DNA from 3 places in the Streptomyces sp. GMY02 genome. Region 3 is predicted to be linked to each of the others. Evidence: riboswitches for the same ligand, from Rfam matches in the RefSeq annotation. Region 3 holds a riboswitch; each other region holds the start of a gene.
The links. Region 3 has a riboswitch for S-adenosylmethionine ahead of KQY30_RS26755 (aminotransferase class V-fold PLP-dependent enzyme). Riboswitches for the same ligand answer to the same signal wherever they lie in the genome.

Region 1 (9,530 bases), 5.0 Mb from region 3:
GTCCGACGACGTCCAAGTCGTAGATCCGGCCGCCCTGTTCCCTCAGCCGCAGGCCCTCGGCGAGAAAGAGGAAGTCGAACTTGGCGCGCTCGGCGGTCCGCGCGAAGTGTACGAACGAGCTGAACTCGACGTGGCTGCCCGCCTCGGGGTCGCTCCATACGGTGGTGTTGTTGACACCGGGGAAATGCGCGGCGAGGTGGATCTGCTTCTGTGGCGTGGCGGACTTCGCCGGCGTGTAGGACTTGGGCGGTGTGGCGGACGTGCTCATTTCTCGTACGGTCCTTCCGGCTCAGGCGACGGCGTAGCGGTTGGCGGGGCGGGACAGTCCGAGCAGCCCGCGCAGGGTGCTCGCCTCGTACGCGGTACGGAAGGCACCGCGGCGCCGGAGTTCGGGCACCAGGTGGCGGGTGATCTGCTCCAGGTCGTACGGAAGGGCGGCGGGCCGCAGCCGGAAGCCGGTCAGTCCGGCATCCCACAACTCCTCCAGCAGATCAGCGAGTTGGGCGGGTGACCCGGTGAAGACACGGGCGTCGCTGCTGAACTCGGCGCCGGCACGTTCGTCCAGACGGGCCTTGCGGTCCGCAGCGGCACCGGGGTCGTCGTCGAGGAAGACCACCAGATCGCCGAAGACGTGCACGGTCTCGTCGGCGCGGCCGGCGGATGCCTGTGCCGCGCGGATCTCGGCCAGAACGGCCCGGGCGTCATCGGCGTCGACCGGGGTGACGAATCCGATGTCGGCCGAGCGGCCGACCAGTCCGTACGGGACGGTCGCGTGCGCCAGCGCGGCGACGAGCGGCTGTCCCTGGGGCGGGCGCGGGGTGATCGAGGGGCCCTTCACGCTGAAGTGCGCGCCCTCGAAGTCGATGTAGTGCAGCTTGTCGCGGTCGATGAAGCGGCCGGTGGTGACATCGCGGATCTCCGCGTCGTCCTCCCAACTGTCCCAGAGCCTGCGCAGCACCTCGACGTAGTCGGCGGCTTCGTCGAACAGCTCCTTCACCCAGGGCCGTTCGGCCCCTGACCGTGCCGGCTGTCCCGCTGTCGTGGCCAGGTCCTCGATCCGCAGGCCCGGCACCGTACGGCGGCCGAAGTGCGCGGCCTCGTCGACGCGTCCGGACACCCGGACCTGGATTCCGGCGCGTCCGGTACTCACATAGTCGAGGGTGGCGATCGCCTTCGAGAGATGGAAGGGCTCGGTGTGGGTGACCACGGCGGTCGGGATCACCCCGATGTCGCGGGTCAGCGGCGCCACCCGGGCGGCGATCAGTACGGCGTCCAGCCTGCCCCGTACCTGGTCGGTGCGCTCGTCCGGCTCGACGTACCGGGAGGTCTGGAGGCTCAGCGAGTCGTCGATGGTCACGAAGTCCAGCAGGCCCCGCTCGGCCTCGGTGACCAGGCCGGTCCAGTACCGCGCGGTGAACAGTTCACCGGGCCGGGCGTCGGGCTCCCGCCAGGCGGCGGGATGCCAGCCGGCGCCGTCGAGGGCGACGGCCAGATGGAGGGGTGCGTGTGGTGCTCGGGGCATGGGGCCACCGCTTCCTGTGAGCATGCCGAAAGACGTCCGCGCCCGTGCTCGGTCGGGGTGGGAGTCGGCGAAAGTGGAGAGTCAGCGAAGAGCGAGAAGAGCGGGCCCGGGCGAAGGGCCGGGCGTAAGGACAGGCGCGCGAAATGCCTAAGCGGCCGAATGCCGCGCGGCGACGGACTCGTACGCCGGACACAGTGCGGCGGCGACGCGCTGGAGATCGATGTGCCGCCGCGAGTACATGGCGATGGTGACCATGGGCCGCTGAGGGGCTCCCCGCACTGCCGTCACCTCCATCCCCGTTCGGCTCGCGCCGTCCCGGGCTCGCGACAACGAGCCGCTAACAAGCCATGGCCTGATGGCGGCAGTCCTGGTCCGCCGGCACCGTGACGCGGCTCTGATCCCCGGCACGATCCTTGTCCTTCTCCGAAGAACACAGATCCTCACCGCTGTGTTCCCGCTTCCCCTCCGTACGTTCCGCGATTCCCTCCGTGCACGGATATCCGTGGAAGGCCGGGTGGGCGCCCAGCCGCCGTACGTACGACCAGAGGCGGTCACCAGCGGCGACGCGCCGCAGGGCGTCGGTGTCCAGGTGGACGAGCGCCACCCACAGATCCACATCCGCGGCCGTGAGCGTCTCACCCAACGCATAAGGGTGCGAGGCGAGTTGACGCTCCAGGAAGTCCAGCGCCGGGTCCGGGGCCGGGCCCTCGCCGAGGAGCCGGCGGATGGCGTCGATGTCGGCGGCCAGGGCGGCGGGCCGCAGCCGGGGCAGATCGGCGTTGTCCTGGTCGGTGAAGCGGAGGGCGAGGTCGTCGAGGATGTCGGGGGTGTGGTTGTTCACGACCCGTCCGCTCCACAGGTCGCACAGCGCGGGCACGGTCGGCGGACCGTCGTAGCGGTGCCGGGTGGTCTCGTACGCGGTACGGAGCGCCGCGAGCGCGTCGCAGGCGCCGGGCGGCGAGGGCAGGAGCGTGGTGCGGACCGACTTCTTGAGTCCGAGCAGGCCGAGGGTGATCGAGATACGCATCGAGCCCGGACAGCCCAGCGAGAGATACAGATGGTAGCGGTGCGCCACCGGGTAGTAACCGCCGCCCAGGTCGGCACCGATACGGTCGCGGAAACGCGGGGCCGTACCGGGGTGGGCATCGCGGAGCGATGCCGGGAAGGACGTCTGCGCAAGGGGCTCGGACACGGCGCTCAAGGTCTCGGACATGGCAACGGTCTCGGACATGGTCTCTCCATGGCTGCGGTGGAGCCCCGGTGGCTGCTGCGGCGCCGGTGGCCGTACGGGAGGAGGGTCCGGCGGCGCGCGACGGCACACAACGCCCGGACCCGGGACTGCGATTGCGGAGCGGTTCGGCTCAGTCCGTCGGAGCGCAGCCGTTGCGGAGCCGCAGCAGATCGATGTGGCGGCGCCTGGTCAGCAGGCGCGGACGCGGCAGCGGCACCGGCCGGAAAGCCCGGCAGGCGCTTCTGCTCTTCCGCGATGTCCTGGCCATCTCCGCCGGTCCCGTCCCGTCCATCGGGCCTCGCGAGACAACGAGACCGCACTTGCCCCGCCCACCGGACGGGACCTGGTCGTCACCCGGGGCACCCCGTCGCAGTGGAAGGGTTGCCTGCCAGCGGGCCGGGGCCGATGACCCGCCCGAGCAGGAACTCCCGCGCGGGTGAGCGCTGACAATCGTGACCGTCGCCCAATAGTTTGAGCGCGCTCCGGCGGGCCGTCAAGAAGGCGGTACCCGCCCTTCGCTGCGCCCGTCGGCGGCTGCGGCCCGCCCGTCGAGCCGGGCGGGCCGCGGATACGGGGGCAGTGGGTCAGCCGCGTGCCACCGCGATCGAGCCCTGGAGCCTTTCACCCGCCTCGTAGATCATGTACGGCACGCCCCGGTCGGTCCCGAACGACGGTGACGCGCTGCGCCCGTTGTCCGGTGCGCTGTTGGCCGAGTCGTAGAAGAGACCGAGGTGCTCGCGGCGGCTGAAGTCGTTGCCGACCTCGGTGATCAGCAGATTGCCGCCGTTCTCCTTGCTGGTGTTGTAGACGACGTACGTGCTGCCGTTCCGGGTGAGCAGGTGCGGACCGCCGATGTTGTTGGCGCCGACGTCGGAGTGGCGTACCAGCGGCTGCTGGTCGAACGTCCAGTCACGGCCGTCCTTCGACCAGCCCCAGGCGATGTCACGGTGGTTGGACTGGTTGTTGAGCATGAAGAGCATCACATAGCGGGCATCGCGCGAGGGCAGGTCGTGCCGGAAGACGCGCGCGTACGAGGTCTCGCTGCTGCCCGTCGGCATCATCGCGGTGGTGAGCACCACCTTGTCGTACGTGAAGGTGATGCCGTCCTTGGAACGGGCGAGGCGGGTCGTGCCGTTCTCGCCGTGGAAGTAGAGCCACAGCTCCTTGACGTCCTCGTTCCAGAGGACGTGCGGCGAGGCGACATGGCTGACCTTGTAGTGCGGCTGCCAGTTGTTGGAGACGATCGGGTTGGCGGTGTACTCCGTGAACGGACCCTCCAGCGAGTCGCCGTAGGCCAGGCAGATTCCGCCCGGCGCGTCGTGCGGTCCGTAGTAGAGGTAGTAGCGGCCCAGCGGGTTCGGCAACTTGTCGTAGACGCCCCGGACACACGGGAAGATGATCTCGCCGGTGGGGTTGTACCTGAGCTGGGAGGGCGTCAGAAGCGTCTTGAGGTAACGGTAGTCGGGGAATCCGCCGGGCGCCGCGGCCGCGGCCGGCGCCGCCTCCGGGGCCAGGGCGGGGGCCGCGGCGGCGCTGCCCGCCGCCGTACCGGTGGCGATCACGCCGGATGCCGCCGCAGCGGTCGCGGCCGCGGCACGCAGGAACATACGCCGGCCGGGGTTCCGCGGCTCGTCGGTGTGGTGCTGCCGCGCGTTGCTGTCGTGCTGTGTCATGTCGTGCTCCGTCCCGGGAGTGAGAGATCACAGATAGGTGGCGGCGGTGACGCAGAATCCGCCCAGGGCGACGGCCCAGACGTACGGCAGGGTCCGCAGCATCACCTGCTGCGGTGTGACCCCGGCGTACTGCGCGCTCCACACGGTCTGGGTGCTCGTCGGGTCCGACACACCGAAGACCTGGTTGTACGAGGTGGCGAGGCCCAGCACCGCGGCGGCCGGGTAGATGCCGGCGGCGATGAGGACACCGGCGATGCCCGCGCCGAGGCCGTAGACGTTCAGCGGCCCCCGGTAGAGACAGAGCGGCACGAGCACGGTGAAAACCACGACGAACAGCACCGGATTCTGCGGGCTGACCGCCTTGATCAGCGGCTCCAGCGCCTCCACCGCGCCGGGCAGCTTCACCGCGGCGAGCAGGACGCCGATCGCGATGAACAGCACGATCGGTGCCGCCGCCGTCTCGAAGCCGCCGTACAGGGTGCGCAGCAGCCGTTTGTTCATCTCGCCCGGCCGGGTGGTGGTGACCAGCGCGTACAGGACACCGGCCAGCATGGACGGCAGGATCGCGATGTCGAGGCCGAGGGCGAGGATCAGCGGTACGAGTGGGGTGAGCAGCGCGTACCAGGGGGCGTCGCCCAGTTGGCTGCGGCGCGAAGCGGGCTTCGCGGACGCGGACTTGAGGGACCATGTGTGCTCGACGCCGCGTCGCCGGGTCTCGACGAGGACGAAGAGGACGGCGGCGGCCAGCGCGAACGGGAACAGCTTCATCATGAAGCCGCGCACGGTGTCGACGGGCAGCTCCAGCGCGGTGGAGAAGAACTGCCAGATGGGCAGTTCGAAGGGCATGCCGGCGGCGATGCCCATCAGGATGGTGCCGGCCGCGGTGACCTTGGGGATCCCGACGGCGATCATGGCGGGGATGCCGATGATGCCGGCGAGCATCGCGGCGGGCGCCGAGCCCGTGACCGTACCGACAAGAGTGGAGACGGCGAGGACACCGAGGGCGACCACGACGGGGCGGTCGCCGCCGAATTCAACGATCTTACGGACGAGCGTGCCCGCGATACCGGTCTCGTCCAGGAGCTTGCCGAGCCAGGAGCCCAGCAGGATCGCGATCATCGTGGCGGCGAGGGTCGGCGCGCCCTCCTGGACGACCGTGTCCAGGACGCTGTTCTCGCCGGTCAGCGGGGCGCCCGTGAGAAAGGCGATGCCGACGGCCAGGATGACGAGCGCGAAGGCGGTGGGGAGTCTGCGGGTGAGCATCGCGGCGACACCGGCCGCCATGACAAGAAGGATGACGACGCCCATGGCGTTACTTCTTTCTTCCGGGCGCGGATCCGCGCGGGAGCTGGTGCGGGGACCCGTGCGGCGGTTCCGCCGCGTCGGCGGCGGTGGCCAGGGCGGCCGTCAGCAGGAGCGGGCTGCGGCCGAGGCCGCACACGGTGCGGGCGTACGCGTGGGCGGCAATCTCGTCGGCGCCCGCGACATGGCCGTACAGACGGTGGCGTCCCGCGCGCAGCACGACATGGCCGAGCGACCGCTTCAGGGCCGTCTTCGCCGGTCCGTGGTGGAGCCGTTCGTGCACCGCCTCGTGGGCGATCGCCGCCGCCCGTACCGACCCCGCCGGATACCAGTGGCGCCAGCCGAGCCTGTCGATCAGCTCGTCGGCGAGGGCCAGGGTGTCGGTGAACAGTTCCACGGTCGGCACGGGCCGGGAGGTGTAGCGGGCGAGCAGGCCCTTCGTCAGTCCGTCGGGACTCTCCACGACCCGGGCCGTGACGGCGGCGGGGGCGAGTGCGGCGCCGAACTCGTCGGCGGTACGCGCCCATTGCCGCAGCAGCGCCGGGTCGCGGCCTTCGTGCGTGGGGGTGTTCGCGAGCAGCCGTACGCCGAACTCGATGTCGTCGCTCGCTTCGAGCGCATCGATCGCGGCCAGCGCGGCACGGTCGAGCAGGGCGGCCGTCACGAGCGCACCTCCAGGACGGCGACGACCGGTTCGTCGGCGGCGCGTGCGCGCAGTTCGCTGCGGGCGAGGGCCAGCAGCGGCTGCGGGTCGAGCACACCGGAGAGGTCGGCGATCCGGGAGCCGAGGAGAAGCCGCAGGGCGGGGGCGCGGACCCCGCCGTCGCCGTACGACGTGGCCTCCCGCACCAGCCCCGCGAGGACTTCGGGCGCGCGGCCGACGGTGGTGGTCTCGACCCTGGCGTCCGGCGCGTGGAGCCGTACGACGCCATCGGCGTCCACGACGCGCACCGGGTGGCGGTCGGGACGGAACCGGCGGCGCACATCGGTGCCGTACACGGTGTGCGCGGGGGTGCCGGCGAGCACACGCACCGACGCCGGATCGGTCTTCAGGCTGGCGGCGGCGGCACGCAGCCGTTCGGCGTCGTCGGCCCGGTGGGCACGGTCCTGTGTGCGCAGTTCGGTGGCGCCGGTCGCGACGGCCCGCACGGTGCTGGTCTGCGGGTCGACGGTGACCTCCACCTCGACACCGTCGGCGGCGGCACCCTGGGCGACGACGGCGGCCTCGGCCTCGGCCCGTACGGCGAGGATCTGTTCCTGGCCGGCGCCGGGGATGATGCGTTCCACCTGTTCACGGATGAGGGCGAGGGCCACGCCGATGGGGCTGATGACCTCGTTATGGCGGGCTATGCGGCCCTCCAGTCCGGAGACGACCGCGAGGTGCGGGGTGACGGCCGCCGCGCCTCCGCCGCCGCCGACGAGTACGGCGACGTCCTTGTCCAGCCGGTAGTCGCGGATCATCGCGTCGACCACGGTCCTCACCTGGTCGGTGCCGGCGTCCAGTACGCGGGCCGCCGCCGTGGCGACGTCCGTGCCGAGCGCGGCGGCCAGGGGCGCGATCGCGGCCTTCGCCACGGCCGGGTCGCAGTGTGCGAAGTCCCCTTCGGGGACCCGGCCCAGCGCGTTGGCCGCACAGGTCATGGTGATCGCGAAGCGTCCGCCGGCGGCGTCGAGCACCGCGTAGTCGGCCGGGTCGTCGGCCATCGGCCGGATCGTGGTGAGCTTCGCGTCCCGCAGGTCGTCCGGGGTCGCGAAGCAGGCGTACGGCAGGCCCGCGATGTGCGCGCTGCGCGGTCCGGCGCCGGTGACCTTGCCGCCGCCGACGCGGACCATCGAGCCGCCGCCGACACCGACGGTCCTGACGTCGAGCGCCGACAGGTACGACGTCCTGCCCAGCATGGTCGCGTGCCGGACGGCGACCTTGCCGCGCCGTACGACACTGATGTCGGTGGAGGTGCCGCCGGTCTCCAGGAACAGGCCCTCGCTGACGCGCTCCTGCATGAGCGCGCCCGCGACGCCGGCCGCCGGTCCTGACAGCACGGTGAGCAGTGGTCTGCGCCGCATCTCGTCCAGTGACATCACTCCCCCGTCGCAGCGCATCACCATCAGCGGGGCACTGACGCCCGCCTTGGTGATGGAGGCGTCGACGAGGTCGGCGGTGGCGAGCATGCGCGGCAGGATCGCGGCGTTGACGACGGCGGTCCGGGTCCGCTTGTGGAGCCCGTACAGCGAGGTGATCTCGTGCGCGGCGGTCGTCGGCAGACCGCGCTCCCGGGCCGCCGTGACGACCGTGTCCTCGCCCTCGGGACGGTCGACGCCGAACGGCTGGGTGGCAACGACGACCTGGGCACCGCCCTGGACGACCGCGTCGACGGCGCCACGCACGGCGGGCGCGTCGTCGGGGTCGGCGACATGGGCGTAGGCGAGCGGCAGCCGCTTGCCGGGGGTGAGTTCGAGCTTCTGGAGGGCGGCGAGGCGGCGGGTGATTGCGGCGCCGGGGCCGGCGCCGACGCCTATCAGGCCGACGGTGGCGACGTCGCCCTCCAGCAGGGCATTGGTAGCCTGGGTGGTGCCGTGGGCCAGGAAGGCCACGTCCTCCGGGGCGTGTCCGGTCTGTTCCAGCAGACGGGCGAGAGCTTCGACGATGCCGTGGGCGACACCGTCCTCGTGGTGGTGACTGGTGGGCACCTTGACCTGTCCCAGCAGTCGCAGGGTCGTGGCGTCTACCGCCACGGCGTCGGTGAAGGTTCCGCCCACGTCGATGCCGACGCGGATGCGGTGGGTGTTCATGGCTTGGGCACCTCCTTGTGCACGGTGGGCACGGCGCGGGCGGTGGGCCGTGTCTGACACGGGCCGGGCCGGGCGGGGCAGGTGGAGCTGCGTCTGCCCGGCTGTCCGCCGTCGTTGTTCTGTGGAGCCTTCGTGGTTCTGTGGAGCGGTCGTTGTTCTGTGGAGCGGGGTCAGTAGCCGCGTACGTCGGGCCAGTGGCGCTGAACTCCTTCGCGGTCGAGCAGCCGGGCGAACTGGTCGAACCGCTTGTCCTCGGCCTGGACCTGGCGCGGTTCGACGCCCTCGGCGACGCAGTGCGCGGCCAGCGCGCCCGCGGCCTCGCCGATGTTCCATTCCACCGGGTGGAGCCGGTAGCAGCCGTTGGTGATGTGGGTGGTGCCGATGTTCTTTCCGGCGGGCAGCAGATTGCGGACCCGGCGCGGTATCAGCGCGCCGAGCGGGATTTCGAACGGCACCGAGCCGATGTCGATGTAGTTGTCACCGCCGGTCGAGGGGTGCAGGTCGATGCGGTAGTTGCCGACGCCGACGGAGTCCCGGTAGCGGGTGCCGCCGTAGGGGCCGACGATGTCGATGGCGACGTCGTGCTCGGTGACGGTGGTGACCGCCTTGATACGGCGCGACTCGCGTACGTACGGCGCCTTGGCGAGCCCGTCGGGCGTGCCGGTGACATCGGGACGCGGACGCAGTCCGGGGAATCCCTTGCCGCCGTCGGCGCGCGGCGCCTCGGTCTGGAGCCAGTACAGGAGCGAGAGCGAGAGCTGCCGTGCCTCGGCGAGCGCGGCGGCCGACGTCTCCTCGCCCCCGCCGATCAGCGGCTTCAGCCAGTAGTCGTTGAGCGGCCAGTTGACCAGGGTGATGTCGGAGTCGAACGCGCCGGGCCGGTGCAGCTTGCGGGCCAGGATCCGGCGGAAGCCGAAGAGTTCCTTGTCGCCCGCGTCGGCGGACTGGTCGGCGGTGACGTCGAGGGGGTCGAGGTCCGGGTTGGGGACGAAGGTGCGCGGGACGGCCTCCA
Region 2 (9,530 bases), 1.5 Mb from region 3:
CTCCCGGCCCTCTTCGCCGCCACCCAGAACCTCGAAGGCGCCGCCTACATAGGCCCCGACGGCCGGGGCGAACTCCGCGGCCACCCCGCCCGGGCCGGCCGCACCCCCACCGCCCAGGACCCGTCCCTGGCCCGCCAGTTGTGGACCCTCTCCGAGGACCTCACCTCAACGGCCTTCCCCAGCCCCGGAAAGTGACCCTCGCCGCGCGGCGAGAGCCCCCGAAAACGCCCGAGGGCGGCACCCCCACACAGGGGTGCCGCCCTCAGTACAGAAGCGTACGGATCTACCGACGCGGGACGGATCCGAGCCGAGGAGGCTCAGAAGTCCATGTCACCGCCCGGCATGCCGCCCGGAGCCGCGGCCGCGGCCTTCTCCGGCTTGTCGGCGATGACGGCCTCGGTGGTCAGGAACAGCGCCGCGATGGACGCCGCGTTCTGCAGCGCGGAACGCGTCACCTTCGCCGGGTCGATGATGCCCTCGGCGATCATGTCGACGTACTCGCCGGTCGCGGCGTTCAGACCGTGGCCGACCGTCAGGTTCCGGACCTTCTCCACGACGACGCCGCCCTCAAGGCCGCCGTTGACGGCGATCTGCTTGAGCGGGGCCTCCAGCGCCAGCTTGACGGCGTTGGCACCGGTCGCCTCGTCGCCCTCCAGCTCCAGCTTCTCGAAGACCGAAGCGGCCTGGAGCAGAGCCACGCCACCGCCGGCGACGATGCCCTCCTCGACAGCGGCCTTGGCGTTGCGCACCGCGTCCTCGATGCGGTGCTTGCGCTCCTTCAGCTCGACCTCGGTCGCGGCACCGGCCTTGATGACGGCCACGCCGCCGGCCAGCTTCGCGAGGCGCTCCTGGAGCTTCTCGCGGTCGTAGTCCGAGTCGCTGTTGTCGATCTCGGCGCGGATCTGGTTGACCCGGCCGGCGACCTGGTCGCTGTCACCGGCACCGTCGACGATGGTGGTCTCGTCCTTGGTGATGACGACCTTGCGGGCGCGGCCCAGCAGGTCCAGGCCGGCGTTCTCCAGCTTCAGGCCGACCTCCTCGGAGATGACCGTGCCGCCGGTGAGGATGGCGATGTCGTTGAGCATGGCCTTGCGGCGGTCGCCGAAGCCCGGGGCCTTGACGGCAACCGACTTGAAGGTGCCACGGATCTTGTTGACGACCAGGGTCGACAGCGCCTCGCCCTCGACGTCCTCCGCGATGATCAGCAGCGGCTTGCCCGACTGCATGACCTTCTCCAGCAGCGGAAGGAGGTCCTTCACATTGCCGATCTTGGAGTTGACGATCAGGAGGTACGGGTCGTCCAGGGACGCCTCCATACGCTCCATGTCGGTGGCGAAGTAGGCCGAGATGTAGCCCTTGTCGAAGCGCATACCCTCCGTCAGCTCAAGCTCCAGACCGAAGGTCTGGGACTCCTCGACGGTGATGACGCCTTCCTTGCCGACCTTGTCCATGGCCTCGGCGATCAGCTCGCCGATCTGGGTGTCGGCGGCGGAGATGGAGGCGGTCGAAGCGATCTGCTCCTTGGTCTCCACGTCCTTGGCCTGCTCCAGCAGAGCGCCCGAGACGGCCTCGACGGCCTTCTCGATGCCACGCTTGAGGGCCATCGGGTTGGCACCGGCGGCCACATTGCGCAGGCCCTCGCGGACGAGCGCCTGGGCGAGCACGGTCGCGGTGGTCGTACCGTCGCCGGCGACGTCGTCCGTCTTCTTGGCGACTTCCTTGACCAGCTCGGCGCCGATCTTCTCGTACGGGTCCTCGAGCTCGATCTCCTTGGCGATGGACACACCATCGTTGGTGATCGTGGGGGCGCCCCACTTCTTCTCGAGGACGACGTTACGGCCCTTGGGGCCAAGGGTGACCTTGACGGCGTCGGCGAGCTGGTTCATCCCGCGCTCGAGACCGCGCCGTGCCTCCTCGTTGAACGCGATGATCTTGGCCATGTGAAGTGGTCCTCCCGGACAGGGGTCTCCCCGGGCCGCAGGGCCCAGGGGGCGGGTGGAGCGGACCGCGCCGGCGCCCGCGACGGACGGCCTGAGAGCCGTGCGGTTCATTGCCCCACCGGCTCTTCGGGCCTCACAGACCCGGTCCTCAAGTTGTCACTCTCACTTGCAGAGTGCTAACGCCAATGATTAGCACTCGACCCCCGAGAGTGCAAGCTCCCCCGGCTCCCACGACCCCTTCGAGGCACCCGCGCCGGAGCGGCCCCGCCGGAAGGCCGGAGCCCCCGGTTCTTACCGGGTGGGCGCACACGCACGGGGGCGCACACGCACGAGGGGCCCGTATCCCCATCTCTGGGATACGGGCCCCTCGCGCGTGAGCTGAGTGCGTCGGTGGCCGATCGCGCCGGGATCAGACGGCGAGCTTGACCATGTCCGCCTGCGGACCCTTCTGGCCCTGCGAGATCTCGAACTCCACTCGCTGACCTTCTTCAAGGGTGCGGTAACCGTCCATCTGGATCGCGCTGTAGTGGACGAAAACATCCGCACCACCGTCGACCGCGATGAAGCCGTACCCCTTCTCCGCGTTGAACCACTTGACGGTGCCCTGAGCCATGCCTAACTCCCCTATTACTGGCCCTTCCAGGGGGCCACACTTCGCGCCGGAACGCGTCGACCGCGGCTGAATGTATCTGCCCAACTGCCCTCTGCAACAGGTCAATCGGACGAGAATTCTGGGCATGGCTGAACACGCATAGCGACGAATTCGCTGCGTTCCCGGGCAAGTCGGGCCGGGCAAAGCGCACCTATAGCGCAAACAACACCAGGACTTTGCCCCCATGTTGTCGCGTTCTGATACACGCGCGGCAGGGCCGGCGGAGGGGCGTTCCCATACTCTATCGCGTTCAACCATAGAGAATGGCTCCCTCCGCTTGCTTCGCGGAGGGAGCCATCGGTGGAGCTTTCGGGGAGCCGCCAGAGAGCCGTCGGAGAGTCGTCGGAACGAGTCGGAACGTGCCGCGCCGGCCGGGCGGCGGAGCTCAGCCCCCGGCGACCGCCGGGATGATCGAGACGCCCGCGCCCGCCGGGGTGACGGTCTCCAGGCCCTGCTCGAAACGGACATCGTCGTCGTTCACGTACACGTTCACAAAGCGGCGCAGCTTGCCCTGGTCGTCCAGGACACGCGCGGCGATGCCGGGGTGGTTGGCCTCCAGGGACTGGATGACCTCGGAGAGGGTCGCCCCCTCGGCCGGGACCTCGGCCTGGCCGCCGGTGTACGTACGGAGAATGGTCGGGATGCGGACATTGACGCTCATAGTGGTGTTCTGCCTTCCGTCTTCCGGCTTTCCGTAACGCCGGTAACGTCGTCGGGTTTCAGCGGGCCAGGCCGGCTTCGCGGAACGCGTCCAGGCTCGGGCGGATCGTCGCGGTCGGCCCCGTCGTCGCCGCCACGGCGTCCAGGGTCTTCAGTCCGTCACCCGTGTTGAGGACGACGGTCGTCAGCGCCGGGTCGAGCAGACCGGAGTCGATCAGCTTCTTCGTCACACCGACCGTCACCCCACCGGCGGTCTCCGCGAAGATTCCCTCGGTGCGGGCCAGCAGCTTGATCGCCTCGACGATCAGCTCGTCGTCGACGTCCTCGACCGCCCCGCCCGTACGCCGGGCGATGTCCAGGACGTACGGTCCGTCCGCCGGGTTGCCGATCGCCAGCGACTTGGCGATCGTGTCCGGCTTCTGCGGCCGTACGACATCGTGCCCGGCCTTGAACGCGGTGGACACCGGCGAGCAGCCCTCGGCCTGGGCGCCGAAGATCTTGTACGGCCTGTCCTCCACCAGCCCCAGCTTGATCAGCTCCTGGAGACCCTTGTCGATCTTCGTGAGCTGCGAGCCCGAGGCGACCGGGACGACGATCTGGTCGGGGATCCGCCAGCCGAGCTGCTCGCAGATCTCGTACGCGAGGGTCTTGGAGCCCTCGCCGTAGTACGGGCGGAGGTTGACGTTGACGAAGCCCCAGCCCTCGCCCAGCGGGTCGCCGATCAGCTCCGAGCAGAACCGGTTCACATCGTCGTACGTGCCCTCGATACCGACGAGTTCACCGCCGTACACCGCCGCCATGACGACCTTGCCCTGCTCCAGGTCGTGCGGGATGAACACGCAGGAGCGGAAGCCGGCGCGGGCCGCGGCGGCGCCGACCGCGCCGGCCAGATTGCCGGTGGACGAGCAGGAGAGCGTGGTGAAGCCGAAGGCGCGGGCGGCCTCGACGGCGATGGCGACGACGCGGTCCTTGAAGGAGTGTGTCGGATTGCCGGAGTCGTCCTTGACGTACAGGCCGCCGGTAACGCCGAGTTCGCGGGCGAGATTGTCGGCCTTGACCAGCTTGGTGAAGCCGGGGTTGATGTTCGGCTTGGTCGCCACATCGGCGGGGACGGGCAGCAGCGGCGCGTACCGCCAGATGTTGTCGGGGCCTTCGGCGATGCGCTTCTTGAGCTCTTCGGGGGTGCCGCTCGGCAGGTCGTACGCGACTTCGAGCGGCCCGAAACAGCTCGCACAGGCGAAGATGGGTCCGAGCTGGAAGCGCTCTCCGCACTCGCGGCACGAGAGCGCGGCGGCGGGTCCGAGATCAACGGAGGCGTCGGCGTGGCGGACGGTCTGCACAGCCATGATGGCGAGGCCCTTTCTCCTCATCTTCCTTACGACGCGTTTCGCCGCAAGACGGAATTGGCACCTTCCCCACCGTGACCTCGCGGTCGGCGGGAGGGTTGCCGGGACTTCAACGGGCCGTTCCCTCAGTCCCTCTGGATGAGCGCTATGGCGCGGACCCCTGGTCCGGCGCGTTTTTTCACGAAACGACCCCGGCATGCGGTGGCCACTCGTGTTGTTCAAGACTGTAACCGAAGGAGCGGACGGTTGAGATAGTGGTCCGCACCGCGAGATGGATCACGTCACCACGCGTGGCATGGACAGGCACGCGTGAACGGGCACGCGTGAGACGCATGGGCGAGCATCGCACGACACGCACGACACGTCAGGGAGAGTACCGACCGTGCTGGAAGAGGTGGAACGCTGGCTGACCAGGCGCTCCTGGTCGGCGGCCGACCGTACGCTCGACCGGCTCCTGCTGGCGAAGGCCGCGCGCGGGACCACGGTGAGCGTGGTGCTGCCGGCGCTCGACGAAGAGGCGACGGTCGGCGGGATCGTGTCGGTGATACGGCGTGAGCTGATGGAGCGTGCGCCGCTGGTCGACGAGCTGGTGGTGATCGACTCCGGTTCCACGGACCGTACGGCCGAGACCGCGGCGGCGGCCGGGGCGCGGGTGGTGCACCGGGACTCGATCCTGCCGCGGCTGCCCGCACTGCCCGGCAAGGGCGAGGTGCTGTGGCGGTCGCTCCTGGTGACGAGCGGCGATGTGGTGTGCTTCGTGGACGCGGATCTGCGGCGGTTCTCGGCCGAGTTCGTGTCCGGGACGGTGGGACCGCTGCTGACGGACGCGGATGTGCAGTTCGTGAAGGCGATGTACGACCGTCCGCTGACTGAGAGCGCTCTCCTGACCGAGAGCGCTCTCACCGGCGGCCAGGGCGACACGAGCGGCCGGGGCGACCCGGACCGCCGCGGCGGGGCGGCGGCCGGGCAGGGCGGGCGGGTGACCGAGCTGGTGGCGCGCCCGTTGCTCAATCTGCACTGGCCGCGCCTGGCGGGGTTCGTCCAGCCGCTGGGCGGGGAGTACGCGGCGCGGCGCTCGCTGCTGGAGCGGCTGCCGTTCCCGGTCGGGTACGGCGTGGAGCTGGGGCTGCTGGTCGACGCCCTGCACACGGTGGGCCTGGACGCGCTCGGCCAGGTCGACGTGGGGGTGCGGCTGCACCGGCACCAGGACGACCGGGCGCTGGGGCGAATGGCCGCGGCGATCTACCGTACGGCCCAACTGCGCCTGTCCCGCGCGCATTTGGTCCGTCCGGAGCTGACGCAGTTCGACCGGGGCGAGAACGGGTTCGTACCGCGCACCTACTCCGTCGACACGGAGGAGCGGCCGCCGATGCGGGAGATCGCGGAGTACACGGCCGGACGCGCGGCGTAACCACGCATCATCACATCCGTTGCTTACATTGCACCCTTATGAGGGCAAAAGATGTGATTATCAGGCGGGCAATCGGGGTGCTGGCCGGAACGCTGGTGGCGCTGGCACCCGGGCAGGCGCTGGCCGCGGACCAGCCGCCGGCGGACGGCGCACGGGTCTACGGCCCGGTGCGGGAGGCCGTGGAAGGCGCGGTGCACGAGCCGCTGGAGGGCCATCTCGCGGACACCGGAGGCGTGGCGGAGCGGTTGTGGCTGCTGGGCGGGGTGGCACTGGCGCTGACGGGCGCGGGCGTGGTGGCGCTGGCGGCGACCCGTGGCCGCCGCTGAGCTCCGACGGGGCGCACACCACACCGTCCGTACGTTTGAGCGTTTACGGGACGGGCTAGGTTCGGCACATGGTTACCGAGCCGTCCTCCCGGCCCAAGGTCCAGCCGGCCCAGATCCTTGTCGCGTCCAACCGCGGCCCCGTCTCGTACACCCTGCGCGACGACGGCTCGCTGGCGCCGAAGCGCGGCGGCGGCGGTCTGGTGTCCGGCCTCTCGGCCATCGGGTCCGACGACGGCGCGGTGTGGGTGTGCGCGGCGCTCGGCGACGGCGACCGCGAGGCGGTGCGGCGTACGGACGGACGGCTCGACCCGGCCGACACCGGCGGCCAGCGGGTCCGGATGCTGGGGATCGCGCCCGAGGTGTACGCCGACGCGTACAACGGCGTCGCGAACTCCACGCTCTGGTTCCTGCACCATCTGCTCTACCAGACACCGCTGGAGCCGTCCTTCGGCCCCGAGTTCCGCGCGCAGTGGGCGTCGTACGAGACGTACAACCGCGCCTTCGCGGAGGCGCTGGCGGACGAGGCGGCGGAGGGCGCGGCGGTCCTGGTGCAGGACTACCACCTGGCGCTGGTGCCCGGGATGCTGCGCGCGCTCCGCCCCGACCTGCGCATCGGGCACTTCTCGCACACCCCGTGGGCGCCGGTCGACTACTTCCGGCTGCTGCCCGACGACATCGCCCGCCAGTTGCTGCGCGGCATCCTCGGGGCGGACCGCGCGGCGTTCCTGACGCACCGGTGGGCGGACGCCTTCCGTGCGTGCTGTACGGAACTGCTGGGCGGGACGGGCAACACCAGGACCGGTGTGCACGGCCTGGGCGCGGACGGCGACTTCCTGCGCGAGCGCGCGCACCGCCCGGACGTGGAGGAGCGGATCGCGACCCTGCGCGAGCAGATCGGCCGTACGGGAGGCCCGGGCCCGGACTCCGGCGAACCGCGGAGGACGATCGTCCGGGTGGACCGTACGGAACTGTCCAAGAACATCGTCCGCGGTCTGCTCGCCTACCGGCAGCTCCTCGTCGACCACCCCGAATGGCGCGAACGCGTCGTCCATGTCGCCTTCGCCTACCCCTCCCGGCAGGATCTGGCGGTCTACCGCGACTACACCGCCGAGGTCCAGCGGGTGGCCGAGGCGATCAACGACGAGTTCGGCACGGCCGGCTGGTCCCCGGTCGTCCTCCACGTCCGCGACGACTTCGCCCGCTCCCTGGCCGCCTACCGGCTCGCGGACGTGGCCCTGGTCAACCCGATCCGGGACGGCATGAACCTGGTCGCGAAGGAGATCCCCGTCGTCTCGGAGCGCGGCTGCGCGCTGGTGCTGTCGCGGGAGGCGGGGGCGTACGAGGAGATGGGCGAGGACGCGCTGACGGTGAACCCGTACGACATCTCCGCCACGGCGAAAGCGCTCCACCAGGCCCTGACGCTCTCCCCCGAAGACCGCGCGGAACGCGCCAAACGCCTCTCCGCGGCGGCCACGGCCCTCCCCCCGCAGCAATGGTTCCTGGACCAGCTCACGGCCCTCCGCGCCTGACCCCCTGAGGGGGGCCGGGCGAGGCCGGGTCAGTCCATGGCCCGGGCGAGGGAGGCGAGGTAGTCGGCCAGGGAGGCGGGGCCGGGGAGGCGGAGGTCGGCCCGCGCGGACAGTTCGGGGACCTCCGAGCCGCTGCAGATCAGCAGGCCGGGGTGGCCGTCGGAGCGGAGTTTCTCGACGGCCGCGTAGGCGGGGAGATCGCCCAGGTCGTCGCCCGCGTAGAGGACGGTTCCGGCGCCCGTCTCACGGACGTACTCCAGCAGCGCCACGCCCTTGTCCATGCCGGGCGGGCGCAGTTCGAGGACCATGCGGCCCGGTTCGACGATCAGGCCGTGGCGGGCCGCCAGTTCGGCCAACGGGTCGCGCAGGGCGTCGAAGGCGGCCTGGGGGTCGGTGGCGCGGCGGGTGTGGACCGCGACCGCCTGGCCCTTCTCCTCTATCCAGGTCCCGTGCCAGGCGCCGAACCGCTCCAGGAATCCGGGGAGTTCGGCACGGACGGCCGCGACGCCCTCGTGCGGGGCGGGGGTACGGACGGTGCCGCTGACGGCGTCCCAGCGTTCGGCGCCGTAGTGGCCGAGGACCACGAGGTGTTCCAGGCCCGGCACTCCGGCGAAGCCGCCGTACCGCACCGCGACCCCGGCCGGACGGCCGGTGATCACCGCGACGGACGCGACATGCGGGGCGAGGGCGGCCAGCGCGGGGACGGCGCGCGGGTGGGCGCGGGCCTGTTCGGGGTCGGGGACGATGTCGGCGAGGGTGCCGTCGAAGTCGAGGGCGACGACCGCTTCGCCGGGCCGGGCGAGAAGCGCGGCGAGGCCGTCGGCACCGGCGGGTGTGGTGGGTTCCGGCAGGGGGAGGGGGTACGGGTTGCCCATGCTCCTGAGCGTATCGGCGGGGACGCCACGGCCGGTACGAAACGGTGAGCCCGGGCTGCCCCGGGGCCTTGTCCTCAATCGCCGGACGGGCTGGATTCGGCCGGGCGGCAACTTCGACTGCGGGGCTGGATCCTGGCGGGGTCAAGCGATTCGGGTGCCGGGCGGGATCTGGCCGGCCAAGCGCCTCGGCCACCGGGCGGGCCCTGGCCAGGCCAGGTGCCCCGGCCAGCCGGGCGGGCCGTGGCCGGGCTCGGGCCGGAAGCCCGGTGCCGACCGGACAGGCAGAGATACGTGCCACACGACGCCGGGCCAGGCGCTCCGGCCGCCGGCGGGACCGAGCCGCGCCCCGCCACGGGCGCACAGGCCCGTGTCAGCCCTCTCGGCTTTCTCGTTTTTCTGCTCTGATTCTGCGCAGCCGATTCACCGTCACCGGGTCGTGTTCCGCCGCCCTCGGGTCGTCCAGCAGCGCTCCGAGGAGCTGGTAGTAGCGGGTCGGGGAGATGCCGAGGTCCTCCCTGATCGCGCGTTCCTTGGCGCCCGGGCCCGGCCAGCCGCGCCGTTCCACCGCGAGAACGGCGCGGTCCCGCTCGGACAGCCCGGCGCGCTCAGGGACGGGATCAGGCGCGGGATCAGGCGTCGCGGTCATATCCCCGACACGCTACCCCGGCCGTCACTCCGACGTCTCCGCCGCCGTCGCGTCCCGCGCTATCCGCCCCAGGACCGCCGCCGGATTACCGCCCGGCTCGACCGCCTTGCCGATGTTGTCCTTGATGTCCTGGCTGACACCGCCC
Region 3 (9,530 bases):
ACGGGATCCGCGGCGGCGGGCGGCGATCCCGACTCCAGCGCCCCGGCCAGCTCCGGCTGGGACTGGCTGATGCGCTCGCCGATCCGCTGCCGGAACAGCGGATCGCTCTCCAGGGCCGCCGCCATCGCGTTGCCCGCGAACCTCGCCCGCCGGTTCGGGGTGAACCGCGCGTACTGCCGCAACTGCGTGGGGAGTTCGGTGAGGGTCAGACCGCCGAAGGCGTCCGACACCAGCGCGATGACCCTGCGCCGTACCCCGTCCGGGAGCGGGCGGTCGAGGGCCTCCGCGGCGTCACCGCCGGCCGCGCCGGCCGGCTCCGCACCGCTTGCGCCCTGCTCCACATCCGTCACCCCATACCCTTTCGGGCGGCTCCCTCAGGAACCGGCGCCCGGCCTGTCCACCAGTTCGATCTGATCCACCGCGTTGCACCACCGGCACCGCACCGACTCGATGGTCTCACTGACCACCTCGCGCTCCTCGACCGTCGGTTCCCCCGCCAGGTCCAGATGGACGTACTCCACGGCCCTGGACGACCGGGTCACGTCGAAGCGCGTGAGATTGCCGCACAGGGTGCAGCGCCACCGGGTGGCCGCCGTCGGCCGGGGAACCGTCGTCATCAGTGCGCCCTCTTCCACATCGTTCCGTTCGTCGCGGTCGTCCGGTCCCGCTGCCCCTCGCGCCGTCGTCCGTGGTGCGCCGTCGAACAGCGGATGTACTCCCTGCAACCCTACGGCCTCGGGGGCACCCCAGGGAGCGGCGAGGCGCTCTGTACCGGTCGGTCCGGGTACGCCATGCTCTGTCAGTGAATACGTGGCGGACGACGGCCGGCGGACCGGTGGTGACCTACACACTGATCGGGCTCTGCTGTCTGGCTTTCCTGTTCAGCCCGGCCTCGGGCTTCAATCCCGTGTACGGAACGGGAGAAGCGCGGCTCGCCGCCCAGAGCGCCTATTTCGAACAGTGGGGTGTCGTCCCCGTCGAACTGCTCAGCGCCTCGCCACGGGCCCTGCTCAGTCCACTGACCGCGCTCTTCGTGCACGGTAGCTGGCTGCATCTGCTCGGCAACATGCTGTTCCTGTTCGTCTTCGGCGCGATGGCCGAGGAGCGGATGGGCCGCATCCACTTCCTGCTCTTCTACGTCGGCGTCGGCTGTCTCGCGCTGCTCGCGTACGCACTTGCCAACGCGGCCTCGGACCAGACCCTGGTGGGCGCCTCGGGAGCGATCTCGGGGGTGCTCGGCGCCTTCCTCTTCCTCTTCCCGAAGGCCCGGGTCACCAGTCTCTTCCCGTTCCTGTTCTTCCTGCCGCTGCGCTTCCCCGCCTGGATCGTGCTGATCTTCTGGTTCGCGCTCCAGTGGCTGGCGGCACGGGGTGCCGGTTCCGGGCCGGGGGTCGCCTATCTGACACACCTGGTGGGCTTCGGCGAGGGCTTCCTCTACACCTGGGTGCGGTACTGGCGTACCGATACAGTGGGAGACCACACCGCGGCCACCGAGGGAGAACGTCAGCCGTGATCACCGCGATCGTGCTCATCAAGACCAGCGTGGACCGGATCCCCGAGATCGCGGAGGCCATCGCCGCGCTGGACAGCGTCAGCGAGGTCTTCTCGGTCACCGGTACGTACGACCTGATCGCCATGGTGCGGGTGGCCAGGCACGACGATCTGGCGGATGTGATCCCCGGCCGGATCAGCAAGATCGAGGGCGTCGAGGCCACGGACACGCATGTGGCGTTCCGTACGTACTCGCAGCACGACCTGGAAGCGGCGTTCGCGATCGGCCTCGACGCCTAGCCCTGTCCGGCGCTCCGGCCCAACGGCTGGGGCTTGTGCGGCTTGTGCGCCCGTACGGTCACGCCGTCGGCGCGCCGGTCCGGTCGGGGACGCAACGGCCGTCCTCCGTACGGTAGTTCCAGCGCGCCCCGTCGCTCACCAGCTCCCGTACGGCACGGACGAAGCGGTCCACATGCTCGTCCGGGGTCCCGGCACCGAAGCTGACCCGGATCGCGTTGAGCGAGCGCTCGCCCGGCTCCGCCTCCGGGGCGCCGCACTCCCCCGGGTCCTGCGGATCCGTCCCCAGCAGGGTCCGCACCAGCGGGTGGGCACAGAACAGCCCGTCCCGTACGCCGATGCCGTACTCCGCGGAGAGCGCGGCGGCGAAGTGCGAGCTGTTCCAGCCCTCGACCACGAACGACAGGACGCCCACGCGCGGGGCGTCGTCCCCGAACAGCGAGAGCACCCTGACCTCGGGCACCTCGGCGAGACCCGAGCGCACCCGGTCGACGAGCCGCTGCTCACGCGCGACGAGGGTGTCGAAGCCCGCCTCCGTGAGCGCCTTGCAGGCGGAGGCGATCGCGTACGCCCCGATCACGTTCGGCGAACCGGCCTCGTGCCGGGCGGCCGTGGTGTGCCACTCGACGTCGACCCCGCCGTCGGCCCTGCGCGCCACCGTACGGCTGGCGCCGCCGCCCGCGAGATACGGCTCGGAGTCCCGCAGCCAGTCGGCGCGGCCCGCGAGGACCCCGGAGCCGAACGGCGCGTACAGCTTGTGTCCCGAGAAGGCGACCCAGTCGACGTCCAGCGCGGCGATGTCCACACGGTGGTGCGGGGCGAGCTGTGCGGCGTCGAGGACGATCCGGGCGCCATGGGCGTGCGCGGCGGCGGCCAGTTCCCGTACGGGCCACAGCTCACCGGTGACATTGGAGGCGCCGGTGACACAGACCAGCGCCGGACGCTCGGAGTCCCGCCGCGCCAGCGCCCGGTCCAGGGTGGCGACGGCCTCGCCGGGGGTGCGGGGGGCGTTGAGATAGCTGATCCTGGCGTCCCCGGCGCGGGCGTCCCGCCAGGGCAGCAGGGAGGCGTGGTGCTCGGTCTCGAAGACGAACACCTCGCAGCCGGCGGGGAGTACGGCCGCGAGCAGATTCAGCGAGTCGGTGGTCGAGCGGGTGAAGACGACCTGGTCGTCGGGGCGGCAGCCGAGGAACTCCGCGACGGTGCGGCGGCTGTTCTCGAACAGGTCGGTGGAGAGCTGTGAGAGATACCCCGCGCCGCGGTGGACACTGCCGTAGTACGGGGCGTACGCGGCGACATCGTCCCAGACCCGCTGGAGCGCGGGGGCGCTGGCCGCGTAGTCGAGCGCGGCGTAGGTGACTTCGCCACCGGTGACCAGGGGAACGGTGACATCGCGCCCGAGCACGGGAAGGGGGGCGGCGGCGGTCGTGCTGACGGCGTTCGGGCTCACGAAACGGCTCCCTTGGGGACCAGGACCCCAAAGGGTCCGCGCTTGCCGCGGACCTCGCTGCCCACGGCCTGGTCTTCACCCGGGGCACCCCGCCACGGACGGAGGGTTGCCGGACAGCGAGCCGGGGCCGTAATCGCTGTCACTCATGACCTGGTCGAGGAGTATGCCACAACGCCCACGCCGACCGCGCCGACGTCCGCGATCCGGAAAGCACCGGGCAAGCGGCCCCGTCCTCAATCGCCGGACGGGCTGGATTTGCCCGCACCCGGGTGCGCAACTGGTACCGCCCAGCAAAACAAGCCCGTCCGGCGATTGAGGACACAACACAGCAGCCCGTCCGGCGATTGAGGGACGAACGGGCCGCCGCCCGCCGCTCAGGCGCCCGCGTTGCTCGCCGTCACCCACCGCTCCAGCGTCCGCCGCGCCGCGCCCGAGTCCACCGCTTCCGCCGCCCTCGCCATTCCCGCCCCCAGTTGCGCCGCCAGCCCGTCGTCCGTCGGGTCCAGCGCCACCAGCGCCGCCGCCGCGTTCAGCAGGACCGCGTCACGCACCGGGCCCGTCTCGCCCGCCAGCAACCGGCGCGCCACATCCGCGTTGTACGAGGCGTCGGCGCCCCGCAGCGCCTCGATCGGCACCAGGTCCAGGCCCACATCGCGCGGGTCGAAGGAGTCCTCGGTGACCTTGCCGTCCCGTACCACCCACACCCGGGACGTCGCCGTGGTGGTCAGCTCGTCCAAGCCGTCGTCACCGCGGAAGACCAGCGACGAGTTGCCACGATCGGCGAGCACCCCCGCCACGATCGGCGCCATCCGCGGATCCGCGACGCCCACCGCCTGCGACCCGACCCGCGCCGGATTGGTCAGCGGGCCCAGCACATTGAAGGTGGTCTGGGCGCCGAGTTCCTTGCGGGCCTTGGCCGCGTACCGCAGCGCCGGGTGGAACTTCACCGCGAAGCAGAAGGTGATCCCCGCTTCCTCGGCGACCTCCACGACCCGCTGCGGGGTCAGCTCCAGATTGACGCCGAGCTTCTCCAGGACGTCCGAGGCCCCGCTCGCGGACGAGGCCGCGCGATTGCCGTGCTTGACGACCTTGGCACCCGTGCCCGCCACCACGATCGCCGCCATCGTGGAGATGTTGACGGTCTTGGCGAGATCCCCGCCCGTACCGACGATGTCGACCGTACGGCCGGGCACCTCGATGGTGTTGGCGTGCGCGTACATGGTGCGTACGAGGCCCGAGACCTCCTCCACCGTCTCGCCCTTCGCCCGCAGCGCCACCGCGAACCCGGCGATCTGCGCGTCGGTCGCCTCGCCGCTCATGATGCGGTCCATGGCCCACGCCGTGTCCTGGAGGCTCAGGTTCTCGCCGCGCAGCAGCGGGTTCAGCACGCCGGGCCAGGTGCGGTCCGCCACGGTGTCGCCTCCGACGGGGGTCACAGCGCTCATGCTCGCTCCTGGTGGGTGCCCGGGGATGGGTACGGGCCGTACGGGGCCCGCCGTAAGCGTATCGGCGGAGCCCCGGCCGCAGGCACGAGTGACCGGAGTACGGACGGGTCCGGGCACGCCCCGTACGCCCCGCCGGCGCGCACACGCCGAGGGCCCCGGCCGGTTCCCTCGTGGGGGAACCGGGCCGGGGCCCTCGGTGGTGGCGACCTGCTACGGCCGGATCAGTGGTTGCCGTGACCCGTGGTGATCTCCTCGTGCCCGTGGCCGTGCGCGGCCGCGATCTCGTTGTACTCCTCGGCGGTCGGCTTGGGGATCTGGCTGCCCTCGCCGTAGTAGCCCTTGCTGAGCTTCACCCGGAGCTTCTCGGCAGGGCCGACCTTGCGCCGTACACCGTTCTCGTCGACCGGCGGGCCGAGCTCGGCCGGCTTGTGCTGGTCGTGCGCGGTCAGCCGGTGCAGATCGGCCTGGTCCAGCGGGGTGTGCACCTCGATGAACTCACCGTGCGGCAGCCGCTTGATGATCCCGGACTCGCGTCCGTGCAGCACCTTCTCGGCGTCGCGCCGCTGGAGACCCAGACAGATCCGCTTGGTGACGACGAAGGCGACGACCGGTCCGACGAAGAAGGCGACCCGGACGAACCAGGTGATCGCGTTGATCGACAGATGGAAGTGCGTCGCCCAGAGGTCGTTACCGCCACCGACGAGCAGGATGAAGTACCAGGTCAGCCAGGCCACACCGAAGGCCGTACGGGTCGGTGCGTTGCGTGGCCGGTCCAGGATGTGGTGCTCGCGGGGGTCACGGGTGACCCAGCCCTCGATGAACGGGTAGACCGCGATCGCGACCAGCACCAGCGGGAAGATCACCAGCGGGATGAACACACCCAGGACAAGCGTGTGCCCCAGGAAGTTGATCTCCCACCCCGGCATCACACGGATAAGACCTTCGGAGAAGCCCATGTACCAGTCGGGCTGGGCTCCGGTGGACACCTGGTCGGGCCGGTACGGACCGAGCGCCCAGATCGGGTTGATCGTGGCGATGGCCGAGACGATCGCGATCAGACCGAAGACCAGGAAGAAGAAGCCTCCGGCCTTGGCCATGTAGACCGGCAGCAGCGGCATGCCCACGACGTTCGTGTTCGTACGTCCGGGACCCGCGAACTGGGTGTGCTTGTGGTAGAAGACCAGGATCAGATGGGCCACGACCAGCCCCAGCATGATGCCGGGCAGCAGCAGGATGTGGACCGAGTAGAACCGGGCCACGAAGTCGCCGCCGGGGAACTCCCCGCCGAACAGGAACATCGAGAGATACGTCCCGACCACCGGCACCGACAGGATCGCGCCCTGCATGAAGCGCACACCGGTACCGGAGAGCAGGTCGTCCGGGAGCGAGTAGCCGGTGAACCCGGTGAACATGCCCAGCACGAACAGCAGGAAGCCGAACAGCCAGTTGATCTCACGCGGCTTGCGGAACGCGCCCGTGAAGAAGACGCGCATCATGTGCACCAGCATGGCCGCGAGGAAGATCAGCGCGGCCCAGTGGTGGATCTGCCGGATCAGCAGACCGCCGCGGACATCGAAGCTGATATCCACCGTCGAGGCGTACGCCTCGGACATCCGCACACCCTGGAGCGGTACGTAACTGCCGTGGTACACCACCTCGTTCATCGAGGGGTGGAAGAACAGCGTCAGATACACACCGGTGAGGATGATGATGATGAAGCTGTAGAGGGAGATCTCACCGAGCATGAAGGACCAGTGGTCCGGGAAGATCTTCCGCATGTTGGCCTTGGCCAGGGAGTAGATCCCCAGCCGGCCGTCCGCCCAGTCGGCGACCCGCTCACCGGCGGGCGCCCTGCGGTTCTTGTCGTCCGAAGAAGCAGTGCTGGTACTCATCCGCGCTCCCAGAAAGCAGGACCGACGGGCTCGTCGAAGTCGCCGAGCGCTTCGAGGTTGCCCTCGGCGTTCACACCGATCCTGAGCTGCGGAAGGGCGTGACCGGCCGGACCGAAGATGACGCGGGCGCCGTCGGAGAGGTCGAAGGTGGACTGGTGGCACGGGCAGAGCACGTGGTGCGTCTGCTGCTCGTACAGGCTGATCGGGCAGCCGACATGGGTGCAGATCTTCGAGAACGCCACGATCCCCTGGTGCGACCAGTCGAGTTCGCGCTTGTCCTTGATCTCGTCCGGCTGGATCCTGACGATCATCAGGGCCGCCTTGGCGATCTGCTTCTGGAAGTCCTCGCTGTGCTCGTCCAGGCCCTCGGGCATGGCGAAGGTGAGGGAGCCGACGACGACGTCCTCGGGGCGCAGCGGCTGGTTGGTGTTCATGTTGATGAGCTGCTTGCCCTTGGCCCACAGCGTGGAGCGGAGCTTCTTCTCGGGCAGCGGGCCCAGATCACGCAGAAGCACCACACCGGCAAGCGGCACCAGCGCCATCGCGCCGAACATCGTGTTGCGGATCAGCTTGCGGCGGCCGAAGGCCGACTCCTCGGCACCGGCCGCGAAGTCCTTGAGGACCTTGGCCTTGACCTCGGGCGACGCCTCGATGGGGTGCCGCTCGTCCGCGGTCTCGACGTCCGACATCAGCGTACGGGCCCAGTGGACGGCGCCGGCGCCGATGCAGAACAGCGCCACACCCAGGGTCAGGCCCAGGGCGAGGTGCAGGATGCTGACATGGCCCAGCGGCCAGACATAGACGATCTTGCTGACCGGGAAGGCCACGAACGAGGCGATGAACGCGACGGTCGCCACCATCGACAGCGTGAACAGCATGGCGACCGTGCGCTCGGACCGCTTGGCCGCGCGCTCGTCGATGTCCTGCATCCGCGGCCGGTGGGCCGGCAGACCGGGGTCGGCGAACGGATCGCGCCCGTGCTCCACCGCGCCGCCCCGCTCGCTCGGCAGGTTCTCTTCGGGAAACTCTTCTTGGCTACTCATGACTTCTTGGCCTTAGCGGTGTGGGCCGCGACCCAGACGGCGGCTGCGATCAGGACACCCAGACCGAAGATCCAGCCGAACAGACCTTCGCTGACAGGGCCGAGGCCGCCCAGCTTCAGACCGCCGGGGCTCTCGGCCTTCTCGCCGTTCACCGTCTGGATGTACGCGATGATGTCCTTCTTCTGCTGCTCCGGCATCGTCGAGTCGGGGAACGAAGGCATGTTCTGCGGGCCGGTCTGCATGGCCTCGTAGATGTGCTTCGGACTCGCGCCCGCAAGACTCGGTGCCGTCTTGCCGTGTGTGAGGGCGCCGCCCTCGCCGGTGAAGTTGTGGCACTGGGTGCAGTTGGTACGGAACAGGTCGCCGCCCTTGGCGATGTCCGCGCCCGCGGGGCTGTACTGCTCCTTGGTCGGGATGCCGGGTCCGGCACCGAGGGAGGCGACATACGCGGCGAGCTGGTCGATCTCCGCCTGCGAGTAGATGACCTTCTTCTTCGGTACCTGTGCGCCGGGCTGCTGCGCGGGCATCCGGCCGGTGCCGACCTGGAAGTCCACGGCCGCGGCGCCGACGCCGACCAGGGGCGGGCCGTCGCTGCTGCCCTGACCGCCGGTTCCGTGGCAGCTTGCGCAGCCGACGGTGTAGAGCTTCTTGCCCTCCTCGATGGCGAGGGACTGGGCGGTCTCGTCAGCCTGTGCCTTGCCCGCGGGCGCGAACGCGGCGTACAGCCCCCCGGTGGCCGCCAGCGCGAGGAGTAGGACGACGACCGCCGCCAGCGGATGGCGTCGTCGTGCGGAGAGCTTTTTCACGGATTACCCCGGTGTCAGGATCTTCTGCGTCGGTGTTGCTGGATTGTGTGCGCTCCGGGCGCGGTGCCCGGCTACTTGATCAAGTAGATGGTGGCGAAAAGGCCGATCCAGACGACATCGACGAAGTGCCAGTAATAGGACACGACGATGGCGGCGGTCGCTTGCTCGTGGGTGAACCTCTTGGCCGCGTAGGTCCTGCCCAGGACCAGCAGGAACGCGATGAGACCTCCCGTCACATGCAGACCGTGGAAGCCCGTCGTCAGGTAGAACACCGAGCCGTACGGGTCGGAGGACAGCGAGAGGCCGTCCTTCTTCAGAAGCTCGGTGTACTCGAAGACCTGACCGCCGATGAAGATCGCGCCCATCACGAACGTGACCACGAACCAGGAGCGGAGCTTCTTCACATCGCCCCGCTCCGCGGCGAAGACGCCGAGCTGGCAGGTGAGGGAGGAGAGCACCAGGATCGTGGTGTTCGTCGCGGAGAACGGGATGTTCAGGTGCGACGCCATCTCTTTCCAGTGCGCCGCGCCCATCACCGATCGCAGGGTGAAGTACATCGCGAAGAGGGCCGCGAAGAACATCAGCTCGGAACTCAGCCAAATGATCGTTCCGACGCTGGTGAGGTTCGGCCGGTTGACCGACGGGTGCGCGTGCCCGGTTTCTACTGTCGTTGCTGTCGCCACGACCGACATTATGTCGGTCGCTTATCCCGCGCTGACTCCGGGGGTGCCGTTCGGTGTGTCCGTGGACGTGTGCCCAGCTCGAACGGGTCGGCGAAGGCTGTCCGTACCCGTGCTGAGTCGCTGTCCGACGGAGTAGCATCCGCGCATCGGTTCATGGCAATGGAGCCCTGAAGCCCTCGCAGACACTGATGTCACGGAGGAACAATGCAGCCGACCGCCACGGTGCTGGTCTACAGCGACGACGCGAACACCCGCGAGCAGGTCAGGCTGGCAGCGGGACGCCGGCCGGCCGCCGATGTACCGCCTGTCGAATTCGTGGAGTGCGCGACCCTGCCCGCGGTGCTCGAACAGCTCGACAGGGGCGGAATCGACGTCTGTGTGCTGGACGGCGAGACGGTTCCGGCGGGCGGTATGGGCGTGTGC

Region 1: linked by a shared signal. The riboswitch ahead of KQY30_RS05240 (glutathione S-transferase C-terminal domain-containing protein) and the one ahead of KQY30_RS26755 (aminotransferase class V-fold PLP-dependent enzyme) in region 3 are both predicted to bind S-adenosylmethionine.
Region 2: linked by a shared signal. The riboswitch ahead of thrC (threonine synthase) and the one ahead of KQY30_RS26755 (aminotransferase class V-fold PLP-dependent enzyme) in region 3 are both predicted to bind S-adenosylmethionine.

The regions. Positions count from the first base shown of each region.
Region 1 covers NZ_CP077658.1:1,265,206-1,274,735, forward strand. The annotation lists gene KQY30_RS05230 (NtaA/DmoA family FMN-dependent monooxygenase) at 1-268, opposite strand, end outside; gene KQY30_RS05235 (LLM class flavin-dependent oxidoreductase) at 290-1,522, opposite strand; gene KQY30_RS37085 (putative leader peptide) at 1,670-1,801, opposite strand; gene KQY30_RS05240 (glutathione S-transferase C-terminal domain-containing protein) at 1,860-2,753, opposite strand; SAM riboswitch class IV at 3,065-3,211, opposite strand; gene KQY30_RS05245 (hypothetical protein) at 3,338-4,426, opposite strand; gene KQY30_RS05250 (TRAP transporter large permease subunit) at 4,454-5,734, opposite strand; gene KQY30_RS05255 (hypothetical protein) at 5,739-6,392, opposite strand; gene KQY30_RS05260 (hydantoinase/oxoprolinase family protein) at 6,389-8,518, opposite strand; gene KQY30_RS05265 (FAD-dependent oxidoreductase) at 8,689-9,530, opposite strand, start outside.
Region 2 covers NZ_CP077658.1:4,808,403-4,817,932, reverse strand. The annotation lists gene KQY30_RS20425 (SDR family NAD(P)-dependent oxidoreductase) at 1-195, shown strand, start outside; gene groL (chaperonin GroEL) at 318-1,940, opposite strand; gene KQY30_RS20415 (cold-shock protein) at 2,350-2,553, opposite strand; gene KQY30_RS20410 (ubiquitin-like small modifier protein 1) at 2,978-3,253, opposite strand; gene thrC (threonine synthase) at 3,312-4,598, opposite strand; SAM riboswitch class I at 4,616-4,743, opposite strand; gene KQY30_RS20400 (glucosyl-3-phosphoglycerate synthase) at 4,981-6,009, shown strand; gene KQY30_RS20395 (hypothetical protein) at 6,048-6,335, shown strand; gene KQY30_RS20390 (trehalose-6-phosphate synthase) at 6,449-7,864, shown strand; gene otsB (trehalose-phosphatase) at 7,894-8,739, opposite strand; gene KQY30_RS20380 (DUF3263 domain-containing protein) at 9,110-9,385, opposite strand; gene KQY30_RS20375 (ABC transporter substrate-binding protein) at 9,410-9,530, opposite strand, start outside.
Region 3 covers NZ_CP077658.1:6,268,456-6,277,985, reverse strand. The annotation lists gene KQY30_RS26775 (NYN domain-containing protein) at 1-341, opposite strand, end outside; gene KQY30_RS26770 (hypothetical protein) at 375-617, opposite strand; gene KQY30_RS26765 (rhomboid family intramembrane serine protease) at 803-1,513, shown strand; gene KQY30_RS26760 (Lrp/AsnC family transcriptional regulator) at 1,510-1,791, shown strand; gene KQY30_RS26755 (aminotransferase class V-fold PLP-dependent enzyme) at 1,850-3,238, opposite strand; SAM riboswitch class IV at 3,272-3,389, opposite strand; gene trpD (anthranilate phosphoribosyltransferase) at 3,613-4,683, opposite strand; gene KQY30_RS26745 (ubiquinol-cytochrome c reductase cytochrome b subunit) at 4,905-6,575, opposite strand; gene KQY30_RS26740 (ubiquinol-cytochrome c reductase iron-sulfur subunit) at 6,572-7,618, opposite strand; gene KQY30_RS26735 (c-type cytochrome) at 7,615-8,424, opposite strand; gene KQY30_RS26730 (heme-copper oxidase subunit III) at 8,496-9,116, opposite strand; gene KQY30_RS26725 (hypothetical protein) at 9,312-9,530, shown strand, end outside.